Regions from separate parts of the Neobacillus sp. PS2-9 genome, predicted to be linked through region 3. Evidence: riboswitches for the same ligand, from Rfam matches in the RefSeq annotation. Region 3 holds a riboswitch; each other region holds the start of a gene.
What was found. Region 3 has a riboswitch for cyclic di-GMP ahead of RCG25_RS15345 (hypothetical protein). Riboswitches for the same ligand answer to the same signal wherever they lie in the genome.
Positions count from the first base shown of each region.

Region 1: it holds a riboswitch for cyclic di-GMP, as region 3 does, so the genes downstream of both, RCG25_RS20065 (DUF192 domain-containing protein) here and RCG25_RS15345 (hypothetical protein) in region 3, are expected to answer to the same signal.
Region 2: it holds a riboswitch for cyclic di-GMP, as region 3 does, so the genes downstream of both, RCG25_RS21605 (anti-repressor SinI family protein) here and RCG25_RS15345 (hypothetical protein) in region 3, are expected to answer to the same signal.

Region 1 is NZ_CP133269.1:3,994,037-3,998,261, reverse strand. It holds gene RCG25_RS20085 (spore gernimation protein GerPD) at 1-110, opposite strand, end outside; gene gerPC (spore germination protein GerPC) at 107-721, opposite strand; gene RCG25_RS20075 (spore germination protein GerPB) at 776-1,027, opposite strand; gene RCG25_RS20070 (spore germination protein) at 1,045-1,266, opposite strand; cyclic di-GMP riboswitch class I at 1,527-1,613, shown strand; gene RCG25_RS20065 (DUF192 domain-containing protein) at 1,741-2,082, shown strand; gene RCG25_RS20060 (Flp family type IVb pilin) at 2,099-2,281, shown strand; gene RCG25_RS20055 (A24 family peptidase) at 2,388-2,897, shown strand; gene RCG25_RS20050 (TadE/TadG family type IV pilus assembly protein) at 2,894-3,277, shown strand; gene RCG25_RS20045 (pilus assembly protein TadG-related protein) at 3,287-4,204, shown strand; gene cpaB (Flp pilus assembly protein CpaB) at 4,215-4,225, shown strand, end outside.
Region 2 is NZ_CP133269.1:4,310,781-4,315,005, forward strand. It holds gene RCG25_RS21590 (DUF1128 domain-containing protein) at 1-89, shown strand, start outside; gene map (type I methionyl aminopeptidase) at 124-873, opposite strand; gene RCG25_RS21600 (helix-turn-helix domain-containing protein) at 1,134-1,466, shown strand; gene RCG25_RS21605 (anti-repressor SinI family protein) at 1,542-1,673, opposite strand; cyclic di-GMP riboswitch class I at 1,704-1,795, opposite strand; gene RCG25_RS21610 (pseudouridine-5'-phosphate glycosidase) at 2,058-2,972, opposite strand; gene RCG25_RS21615 (carbohydrate kinase family protein) at 2,969-3,937, opposite strand; gene RCG25_RS21620 (hypothetical protein) at 4,200-4,225, shown strand, end outside.
Region 3 is NZ_CP133269.1:3,027,384-3,031,608, reverse strand. It holds gene RCG25_RS15360 (hypothetical protein) at 73-966, shown strand; gene fliS (flagellar export chaperone FliS) at 1,116-1,496, shown strand; gene RCG25_RS15350 (flagellar protein FliT) at 1,511-1,858, shown strand; cyclic di-GMP riboswitch class I at 2,058-2,143, shown strand; gene RCG25_RS15345 (hypothetical protein) at 2,296-2,610, shown strand; gene RCG25_RS15340 (glucosaminidase domain-containing protein) at 2,755-3,423, shown strand; gene flgB (flagellar basal body rod protein FlgB) at 3,579-3,971, shown strand; gene flgC (flagellar basal body rod protein FlgC) at 3,977-4,225, shown strand, end outside.

The sequences.
Region 1 (4,225 bases), 970 kb from region 3:
GCTAATTGAATCGATTCCGTATCGCCTACCAAGACTAATGACGAGCTGGCTACCCCAATAATTTTTATATTTTGGACGATTAGCTCACGGTTATAGACTTCAAAGTTCATTCCGGTTTCATCCCTTTCACGTGTTCTGGCAGGTTAGTAAAAAACACGGATACTCCATTCTTAATCTCCTGCTTGATTGCTTCAATGATTAAGTCATCAACATTTGTATTTTCTGATGACCGCTGGTTTTGTAGATTAGCTTTTAAATGATGTTCAATTCGGTTAGGAAGTTGCTTCGTTATATCTTGCTTGATAAAGGATAAATAAGCTTCATTCGGTGGAACATCTAATTCTCTTTGGGTGGCTTCTACTATTGAAGGTAAATCTGTCTCAAGATATCTGTAAATTGCTTCTTCGATTTTCATGGATCGCTGCATTTGATCCTTCGGTGGAGGTGGGACGTTCATTTGCTGATTTTGAACGGCAAAGTCTTCAATTCCAGATAAGTCAGAAGGATTAAGTCCGATGTTTAATGTTCCTTCAAGAGTTTCTACCTTCAATTGATCAAATTTATATTCAATTTTATCGACTCGAATAGGATGCTTCTCCTTTATTTGCTTCATTTCTTCTTGCATTTTTTGAACAGTAGCCTCCAAGGTAACGATTCTCTTTTCCTGTGCTTGAATATACATTTGCAGCCATTGAAGGTATTGAGAATAATCCTGATACATGAAATCACCTCACTATAGATAGTCTCGAAGAACCCAAAAAGATAGCTGAAAGGTTTAGTTGTCTCCGTCTGCGTTGTCTTGCTTTCTAACAGCTGCCTGTAACGGAACGGCTGGTGTACCTACTAAGCTTCCTAGAGCTTGAATTGGCTTGGGGGATGGAGCTGGGGCTGTAAATCCCCCTGTATTATATAGGTATGCTGAAGGTTTTATCATTCCAGCACTTCCAATTTGCATAACAGATGAATTGGAAATACTTCCAATTCTTATGAAATTAATTTGAATTGACTGCTGAATATAGTAATTCATTTTAAACCACCCATTTTTTAAGCGTTGAGGGTAATTGGTTGATCGATTCCATCTTGGTCTGATGTATTTGTAGAACTCATGTTGTTGTTTAGACGTAAACTCTCCCCTGTATTAAAGGAACCAGCTCCAGAGAAAGTTTTGGCCGTAGAAAATGGCATAATTTTATACACATCACCAATATGGAAAACTGAACTGCTTCCAAGGGTAATAACCTGTGCAACTCCAACAATGGCTGGCATGATCAACATCCTTTTTATTGGTATCTATAAATTATATGTATGGGCGATTGTATGGTGAATGATTCGCCTAAATAAATTGGCAACTGAGGTAAATTGAGGATGATATTCGCATTTCATGTCGATTTTATAAGGGCATAGGTCGAAAATAGGTAAAAATACCTATAAATTTCGACGTAAAATAGTATATTAGTAGGATATTCCAAGAGAGGAAAAAGTCTTATTATGTGAGTAAGAGATCAGTCGGACAAACAAACACTGATTCTCGATAAAGGCAAAGCTGATGAAAATCAGTGACGCAAAGCTAAAGGGGCTAAGGTGCTTTTGCACTACGCCAGCCAGTTACCGAAAGAACAGGGTGTTTCATATTAGCACTACTATTTACTCATAGGTTTCCTATGTCTATTTAGCAGTCTATTTTACTAACCCCCCTTTCGGTAAAGGCGGGGTTATTTCTTTTATTCGGAGGTGAAATAAGTGAAAGTCGTGAATCTGTCAAACGGAGCGGAACTGGCAAACAATCTATCAACAGCTGATACCTTTTTTAAAAGATTAAAAGGGCTGATGTTTTCGAAAAGTTTACCAGCAGGACACGGCTTGTTAATCCAACCCTGCCAATCCATTCACACATTCTTCATGAATTATTCCATCGATGTCCTTTACTTAAGTGAAGATTTTGAAATTGTAGGCCTGGACGAAACGGTAAAGCCTGCAACAGTAGGAAAGTATCACAAAAGAGCAAAGTCAGTCTTAGAATTGCCAGCAGGCATGATTCAAAAAACGGAAACAAAAATTGGAAACTATTTAACTATAAATTGAAAAGGGGTTTTTACAAATGATGAAAAAAATGAAAGCTTTATTAACTGAAGAACAAGGACAAGGTATGACTGAGTATGGTTTGGTTTTAGGACTAATTGCAGTGGGTGTAGTGGCAGTTCTTGTTGCATTAAAAGGTCAAATTACACAATTGTTTAAGGATGCTCAAACAGCTATTTTTGGTGCTAACGCTGAAGGTTAATAAAAATTAATTTCTGATCTTATCTATTCATCATAGCCTTGCGTTCAATTTAAACGTGAGGCTTTTTTCTTGCAATGATACCAAATAGGAAAGGAGACAAAGAAGGATGTGGAGTACCTATTTATTAATTATTCTCTTAATCATTTGTGTAATCACCGACTTAAAGGAAAGTAAAATTTATAATGCGGTATTATTTCCCTTTTTAATAATTGCATGGGTGTTTCATATTATTACAGGGGGATGGCACGGGTTGACAGAAGCCCTCCTTGGTACCGCTGTTGGTTTGGGTATATTATTAATTCCTTATCTCCTAGGCGGAATGGGTGCAGGAGATGTGAAACTTCTTGCTGTAATCGGTGGAATAAAAGGAATAAGTTTTGTTTTAATGGCTTCAATATACATGGCACTTGCAGGAGGAATCATGGCCATCTTATTTCTATTTTATCGTAAAGGACTGTTAAAGAGAGTAATTTACCTGCTACATGGACTGCGTCATGGGATAAGACTTCCTCTATTGGAAGATAGCAACTCGATGAAAACAACTCTACCTTACGGGGTAGCTATTGCAGCGGGAGCTATCTATCAAGCATATTTTCCCGGAGTTCTTTTCCAATGAAAAAGGATGAGCGTGGCCAATCGTTGGTGGAAACAGCGCTTATCGTTCCTATTTTTCTATTAATTTTAGTGGGAATCCTTGATTTTGGTAGAGTGATTTATTCCTATGCGCATTTGCAGATGGCTGCGCAGGAAACGGTTAGGTTAGGTGGTCTCGGGAAGAAGGATGCAGACATTTCAACCTTCGCCCACCAATATATCCATTTAGGGGATCAGACAAAATTACAGGTGACGATTACTCCAGCAGATACAGTCAGGCATTCAGGTGACTATGTAACGGTAAAGCTAAAGTATCCAATGACTTTTTTAACTCCTATGATTTCTAAGTTTTTCCCTTCAGATTTTGCCATCGAAACAAGTTCAACGATTCGCGTAGAGTGAGGGATAAAAATGCGTAACTTTTTTAATAAATTTCTAAAGGATGAAAAAGGGAATGTTCTCATTCTAGGTGCAATCTCACTAATGACAATTCTATGCATGGCAGGTCTGGCGATAGATGGAAGCCTTATTTATATGGAAAAAGCGAAGTTACAAAAGGTTGCAAATGCAGCCGTTCTTTCTGGTGCACAGGAGCTGCCGAATACGGAACAAAAGGTTACTAATACGGTTCAATACATTTTAGATGCACATAAGGCAACTAGCACGTTAACAAATCTTGATATTAACATGGGAAGTAAAGTTACCACACGGTTAACGAAACCGGTTAACTTAACGTTTATGAAATTATTTGGTTTCGAAAAAGTAGACGTCACAGCCAAAGCTACAGCAGGTCTAGGAGTGATAGGAAAAGCAGTAGGGGCTGCACCATTAGGAATCGACGAAAGTGTGGTTCTTGAATATAACAAAACTTACCAACTAAAAGTTGACTCGTCAGGAGTATCTTCAGGTAATTTCGGCATTTTGGCACTTAGTGGACCTGGAGCAAAAACCTATGAACAAAATTTAAGATTCGGATATTCAGAACTTCTAAAGATAGGCGATGTCGTTGACACGCAAACAGGGAATATAGCAGGGAGTACAAGATCAGCAATAAATGAACGGGTAAATGGCTGTACACAGCCACCAGGTGATTACAGTTTACGTAGTTGTTCTAGAATTCTGCTTGTACCGGTTTATAAACCTTACAACTATACGAGTAATCAATTAAAACAGGTAAAAGTCACTGGTTTTGCCTATTTTTATATTACAGATCCAATGAGTTCGACAGATACTTCTATAAAAGGAGTTTTTATAAAAAGGGCTGGAGCAGGGACGTTTGATGTGGGTGCGCTGGACCGAGGAGCATACAGCATACGATTAACGGAGTAGGTGAAGCGAATTGAAGTCGAA
Region 2 (4,225 bases), 1.3 Mb from region 3:
TTTATGAAATGGTACAAAAAAAGAACTCCTTCAGTCCGAATGAAATGCAGGCTTTAGTAGAAGAATTAGGAAGTCTGCGAAAAAAATAATAAATAGAGGTTGACTCCTTGGAGTCAACCTCATTTATTTTTGCTCTGTTAAGATGATAGGACCTTCCTTAGTAACGGCAAGTGTGTGCTCATATTGTGCGGAAAATTTCCCATCTACAGTTCTGGCGGTCCAGCCATTTGTATCCATCTTCGTTTGATATTGACCGATATTTACCATCGGCTCAATCGTAAAGACCATTCCCTCTTTAATTCTTGCCCCTTTTCCTGGCAGCCCATAATGAGGAACATCCGGTTTCTCATGAATCACAGCTCCTATGCCGTGACCAATAAAGTCTCTTACAACCGATAAACCTTCACTTTCCACATAGGTTTGGATCGCATGACCAATATCACCGATTCGATTGCCTACAACCGCTTGCTCAATACCTTTATATAATGCTTCCTTTGTCACTTTTAATAAATGCTCTGTTTCTTTAGAAATATTTCCTACCGCATAAGACCATGCAGAATCAGCTAAGGCACCATTATAATTGACGACCATATCAATGGTAACAATATCTCCTTCATTTAATGGCTCTTTTCTTGGAAAGCCATGGCAAATTTCATCATTGATACTTGCACATGTTGCATATTCATAGCCTTTATATCCCTTTTGCTCGGGTGTGGCCTTGTGTTCGCTTAAGAATTTATTAACAAACTGGTCAATTTCCCAAGTAGTTACACCTGGCTTAATTAATTTAGCAATTTCCTTATGACAGGCCGCAAGGATTTCTCCAGCCTTTTTCATCGCTTCAATTTCACGTTGTGATTTCAGGACAATCATTCTTTTCCCTGCCTTTTTGAATATTTTTATGTATAGTATGCTTTACGGTTCGCATTAAACTATATTCTCTTTTGGAAACACTATTAATAGTAACTCGAATCCGCCAATTTTTCAAAAGAACTTCTTACCCTTGGGCTTTTCAAGAGGACCATTTTATAATATTCACTATTTTGTCATATTCCTTCGTTCTTAATATGGTACTTTTTCATTCTTTTTGGTAGAATTAACGTATAAATATGTTTAATAGGTGTGTGAATGAAATGATTGGAGACCGCGTTAAAAAATTTCGCTTAGAAAAGAAGATGTCTCTTTCCGAACTTGCAGAGCAAGCTGGTGTCGCTAAGTCTTATTTAAGCTCTCTTGAAAGAAACCTGCAAAAAAATCCATCTATACAATTTCTTGAAAAAATTGCAGCCGTATTAAATTTACCCGTTGAACATTTTATCCATGAGCAAATTAATAAGGATGAGTTAGACAGTGAATGGATGAACTTAGTTAAAGAAGCAATGGGATCTGGCGTTTCAAAAGAACAATTTCGTGACTTCTTGGAATTTAATAAGTGGAGAATAAATCAAAATAGTAGTAACGAATAATTTTGTCTATAAAGAAGAAAAGCATTCTACAAAAGAAACCTCTTCTGTAGAATGCTTTTTTTAATATGTACCAAGTTAGTTCTTTTGACCATCTTGGTGAAGGAATTCCCGAACATCTGTAATAGATAAGCCAAGTTCCTTTGCTTCTAATATGAGCGCCATCCATTCCTGATCAATTACATCCACGTCTCTCTCTGTAATCAACATTATTCTCACCCCTAAAATACTTATCGTATTCCAGGTAACCCGGCCATCATAGCAAGCACCATGCCTACCTTAGATCCTCGGTTTTGCGTCCCTACTTTTCAACAGGTTTGCCCTTTTCTGTTCGTCCTACAACTTAAGTATTACATTCTTCCATTTATCCACTATTTGTTTAGGTAAAAATACTTAATACTAAATGATATGTTCATTATATCTAGTCCTTTTATAATAGGTTGTTGTTTTTTGTCTTTTTTTTATAATTTTCGAACTACTTTTATACACAAATTATCTTATTTTTCTACAAAAAATTCCTTTTACTACCATTTTCGAGAGAGGAAATTAAAAAAGGAAGGAAATTAGGTCAAATCCTCCCTTTAAAATGTATGATTATTTGTCGCCTTTTACTGCTGCAATAAGCGCACCTATTTTAGCATTGTGTTTTACTAGTGCAATATTTGCTTCTAAACTTGATCCTTCTGTTAGCTCTTTTACCCTGCTTAAGAGAAAAGGTGTGACATCTTTACCATGAATGTCCTTACTTTTGGCCTCGTTTAAAGCAACCTCTATAACCTTATTGATTACAGCTTCATCCATAGCATAGGGTTCTGGTATAGGATTGGCGATGACGATCCCACCTTGTAACCCTAAATCCCATTTAGCCTTCATTAACGCCGAAGCTTCTTCAGGGGAATCCACTCGGAAATTTACTTTATATGGACTTGTTCTCGTATAAAAAGCTGGCAGAATCTCTGTTTGATAACCAATGACGGGCACTCCGTTGGTTTCTAAATATTCCAACGTTAAGCCTAAATCAAGAATTGATTTTGCTCCTGCACAAACGACTGCTACATTTGTTTTTGCTAATTCCTGCAAGTCAGCTGAAATATCCATTGTTACTTCTGCTCCGCGGTGAACACCGCCAATACCACCTGTCACAAACACGTCAATTCCACCCATTTGTGCACAAATCATGGTCGCTGCTACCGTTGTGGCTCCATGTTTTTGTGCTGCGATTAAGTAGGGGAGGTCCCGCCGGCTTGCTTTCATGATCTCCTTACTAGTGGCTAAAAATTCTAAATCCTCTTCAGATAAACCAATCTTGATTTTCCCATTAATGATAGCAATGGTTGCTGGTACAGCCCCATTCTGACGGATAATTTCTTCTACTTCCCTTGCAGTCTCTACATTCTGAGGGTACGGCATCCCATGTGAAATAATCGTCGATTCAAGTGCAACAATGGGCTTACCTTCTCTTTTGGCTTTAAGTACTTCCTCAGAAAAGGACAGATATTCTTGGTTCATCGCTTGGTGACCCCTTTACTGAAGTATTTCTGATACGTTTCAAGTAAGGTTTTCTGGTTTAATTTGGGATTTACCGTTTCATTTGAATTTATGGTAATCAATGAACAGGAAAGACCAATTTTACATGAATCTTCGGTATTCAGCCCCTTAAGATAGCCAAATAAAATTCCGGCAATAAGAGAGTCTCCTGCCCCCGTTACATCTACAATCGGAACAGTCGGAGGTAGTAACGCCCCAGCTTCGCCAGCCTTTGTATAATAAATTAATCCCTTCTCACCTCGAGTAATAACTACTTTCTCCACACCTTTTTTCAAAATGACTTCAGCTGCTTGGTAGAAGTCTCCTTCTGATTTGATTTCTAGGTTAGATAACGCCTCTGCCTCTTTATGGTTGGCCACCAGCCAGGTTACACCTTCAAGGGATGCTGGGAGCTTTTCTGATTTCGGAGCGGAAACTGTAGCAATACAAATAGGCTTCATGAAGTTTTTACAGTCAGTAATTACTTGTTGAATGATTGTTTTTGGAAAGTTTGTGTCTAATAAAATCATTTTTGATTTTTCGATATAGGTCCATATATCTTCAAAAATGGATTCTTTCACTTCATCATATATAGCCATGTCAGCTAGTGCGATTTCCATTTCACCTAATGGATCAATTACGGCAGTATAAGTGCCGGTAGATTTTCCTTGTATGATTTGTGTAGGACTTACTTCCACAAAATTTTTAGTGTTCTCTAGTAGCCATTCTCCTTCAGGATCTGAGCCAACATAAGCAAACAGAGATGTTTTTAGACCTATCCGGCCTGAGTTTTCTGCTATATTTCTTGCGACTCCGCCCCGTGACATTGAGCTTATGGCTGGGTTTGATGTTCCATACTCCAACTGTTTAAGCGCCTGAATTTTACGGTCTACATTCGCTCCACCAATACAGAGAATATCAAAAATGATTGCTTCCTGTTTGTTCATTGTTAGCATCCACTCCTTAAGATCCTTTGTTAAGCAAGTCAAAATTTCATAATATTCCCTACTCATATAACTATTACGATACGAATCTTGAAAATCCTGTTAAAAAATAGAAAAACATTTTGCTATTTGAGTACACTGCTAAACAACAGTGATTTATGTTAATAAAATTTGTCTAAAATGTGACAGTTAACATATAATATAAACAACGTATAAATATACTAAATATTATTAATATTCAAAATAAAAGGTGGTGTTTAATGCTATGACTGTGATTCATGTTTTAAATTA
Region 3 (4,225 bases):
TATTATTGTTGTTTAGGATTATTGCTTTTGTACCAATCGTTCATTTCTAATAATCATGTAGGAGGTATTCTTATGAGTTTAAAATCCGCACTATCTGAGCTGAAAGAGGCATTTGCGAATCAGGAATTAGGACAATCAGAAGAGTCTTTCATTCATGAGTTGGAGAATAAAAACAATTTGACTTCTGGATCATTAGTTTATTATTTTAACAATTTGATGATGTTTAATATGAATGAAAATAATCAAAATAACATGGAATCAAAAAAGACGAATCGTAAATGGACCAAAAATGAAATTACCTTTATGTTTCAATATATTAAAGACCGGCAAGAAGAGGGTGCACTGAATATTACGGAGATATTAGAGGAGGCAGCACAACTGCTGAACCGAGGCTATCAATCTGTAAACTATAAATATTATTCCACATTAAAGTCGAATGAAAAAGAGCCAAAATCAAATCAAAAAGCCCTTCATTTTACAACGATTAACGAAAATAACGTACCGGTAATTTCAATTGAAGCAATTAATGAGGTACCTGCAGTTCCTCAAGCTTCCTATCAAAATACTGAACAGAATACTGATTTGCTCGATATTTTATCAGGGCTTATTACGAACGTACAACAACTTCCAGGTCTTAACCTAAATGAAATGTTGAGAGGGTTATACCAATTAACCAATATGGCCCTTCAAAACCAGGAAGCTGTTCAACAAGTTGAGACAATGAAATCGACAATTAACCATGAAAAAGAAGCACTTAAGGAAAAGCTAGTTAAGAAGGAACAGCAACTAAGACAAGAGAAAAAACGAAATGACGAATTACAGTTAGAAGTTTCTAAGCTTGCTAGAGAAATTACTGCATTTAATAAATTGGGGGATGCAGCTAAAATTCAAAACCTCAAATCGTATAATCAAAGACTTAACTATCTTATTGATGGGTTTGGAATTGTTCTCCAGGTCGGTAGCTAATTATAAAAAAGATACTCCATCTTGAAATGGACTATCTTTTTTTATTATATTTTTTGTTATGTTTTTTTTCAAAGAACTTAACTATTACATAGTTTATCCGATAATTATTTATAGACGAAAATGTGTGAAAGAAAAAGGAGTAATCAAATATGGGTCTAAAAAATCCTTATCAAACCTATCAAAAACAAGCTGTCACAACTTCAAGACCAGAAGATCTTACCTTTATGTTATATCAAGGATTGATCAAATTTATTCGATTATCTAAATCAGCTCTAAAAAATAACAACTTTGAAGATAGCAATAACTATAATTTAAGAGCACAGGATATTTTAAGTGAATTAATGATAACCTTAAAAAAAGAATATAGTGTAGCGGAACAATTACTTACTATGTATGATTATATGAAATCCCGGTTAATCGAAGCGAATCTTAATAAGAATTCGGAAATACTAGATGAAGTTGAAGGATTCGCTGTCGAATTATCGGATACCTGGTCAACTGCAATGAAACAAGCCAAATTAAAAAGCTAAGGTCTGAGATAAAAATGGAAGAAATACTAAAAAGTATTTATGAAGTAACACTAGAGATGTGCAGTTCCTTAAAGGAAGAAAATTATGAGGAATTTGAAAAACTACTTAATGACAGACAGGCATTAATGAGTAGAGTGGATGCGCAAAAAAACCACGAAAAGAATTATGTATATACTTCAAATGAGCAGAAATTATTAAAAGACACTTACTTGTTAGATCAACAAATGGCACCTCTACTAGATGAAAATCTCAAAGAAACAAAAAGCCTTATTAATCAGCAAAAGAAGCAAAAACTTGTCTCTCAACAATATAGGACTTATAGTAAGCAAACAAATGGAATCTTTTTAGATTCTAAAAGGTAAAAAAGTAATAGATTGAGTCATAAAAATTTGAATAAATGACAATTTATGACATGATTCTAAATAAATCTACGTAATATTCTATAATTTAGAACTAAATACCTAGTAAATTCGACAAAAATGGGAAAATAGTCGGATATTCGATATTGTTAAAACATTCTATTATTTGATTAGAGATTATTTAGATACTAAAAACATTGAATCTCGATCAAGGCAAAACTGGTGAAAATCAGTGGCGCAAAGCTAAAGGGGCTAAGGAGAAAATCACTATGCCAGCCAGCTGCCTAAAAGATAGGGTGTTTTACCTAGGTATAAAATGTCTACAAAGGTATAGGACTTCTATACCCACCTGAAAGATATTTTTTGTCTGTTAACCCCCCTTCAAAAAGGCGGGGTTATTTTTATATTCTTTAACATTCGGTTAAGGAGAGGAAAAATGAATGTTCCTGCAACAAATTAAAACAGACGAACGTGCCAATAGTAAGATTTTAAATTTAATGGAATTTAAAAAGAAGAAACCGTTTTTCAAGCATCCAATTAAAATAACGCTTGGATACCCAATCAATTGCTCCTATTATATAGTGAAAAATGTCGTTTACATGGGGAAACAAATTCTGGCTATGAAACAAGAAAATGATATCAATACAATTGTCCTGGTAGAAGGGAAAATTGAAAATGGTCAGCTAACATGCATTTCAATGCTTACAGAAGAATGTTTAGGGGATGTAAGCAAGATTTTAGAAGGTGCAATTTAATGAAATCGTATTAAAAATGTTGTCAAGTTTGGGACATACTTGTGCGTGACCACGGATGCAATTATCGTAGTCACGCTTCTTTTTCTGTATAAATGTAGTGAGAATCAAAATAGTAGATTTGAAGCAGAAGAAAGGAGCTTTCCATTGAAAATAGGTGATGATTGGTTTACCAAAACTATGTTAACTAGTACATTGTCCCGTAATGAAAAATTATCTTCACAAATGGGGACGACTAATTCTGAATTTGCGAACCTTTTTACATCGGTTTTAAATGAAATGATGAATGGCGATGCATCATCTTCCATCCAACCCACGTTTCCTTCTTTTATAGAAAACATGACCTTTACCAATGAAAATTCAAATATGGATATGGATTCTTTTGCGTCTAACTCAACAGAATCTTTACGTTTTCAATCAATGGGTGCAGAAAAAATTAATCAAGTGCTTGGCGGAAAATTGAAAGGTATGGGAGAAGTATTTATTCAAGCTGGAAAAAGGTTTAATGTAGATCCAGCATTATTGGCAGCGATTGCTCAACATGAAACGGGTAACGGATCATCAAAAGCAGCCAATGTTAAAAATAACATTGCTGGAATGATGGGGAAAAATGGGTTAAGATCCTATCCCTCTATTGAAGAAAGTATTATGGATATGGCTCGAAATATAAGTAAGAATTATCTTGGAATGGGGCTAACAAGCATAACTAAAATTGCTGGAAAATATGCCCCTGTTGGTGCGGAGAATGACCCTACTAATCTGAATAATCATTGGGTTACAGGGGTGAGTAAGTTTTTTGGCCAGTTAAAAGCTTGATATTCACATAATGTTCCTATAACACACTTTTACTATGTAAAAAAGTGTAGATTTAAATACCTTTTTTATAGTATATTGATGATTGAATGTTAATAATTTGTTGATATTTATCGAAAAATGTCAAAGTTTTATAGGTGGAAAGGAGGAGGAGAAAGTTGACTAATATTAACCTCCTACAAAAGGCATTAGATGCTTCCAGTTTACGCCAACAGGTGATTTCTAATAATATATCAAATGCTGAAACTCCTGGATATAAAGCAAAACAAGTAGTTTTTGAAGATATACTGAAAAAACACTTAACTAATCAAACAAATTTTGAAGGAAATCGTTCCGATGCCCGCCATTTGGTCATTGGAAGACCATCAATAATACCTTCAGCAAGCGTTGTTGAGAATACGAATACCGTCATGCAAAACAGCGGGAACAACGTAGATGTCGATGAAGAAATGACTCGCATGGGAAAAAATTCACTCTGGTACTACACACTTACGGAACAAATTAACAGTGAATTTCAACAATTATCTATAGCGATTAAAGGAAGGAGTTAAGGAACATGTTTGATTCGTTAAATATTAGTGCATCAGCCTTGACCGCACAACGTCTAAGAATGGATGTTGTCTCTTCCAATATTGCGAATGCAGAATCGACAAGAGGATCTTTTGTAAATGGAAAATGGGAACCCTACCGACGTAAAATGGTGATGATGGAACCAAGAGAAAAGTCATTTAACCAAATTTTACAAGGGGCGATGGAAAAACAATCACAATCCCAGCTCCAAGGTGTTAGAGTTTCAGGGATAGTT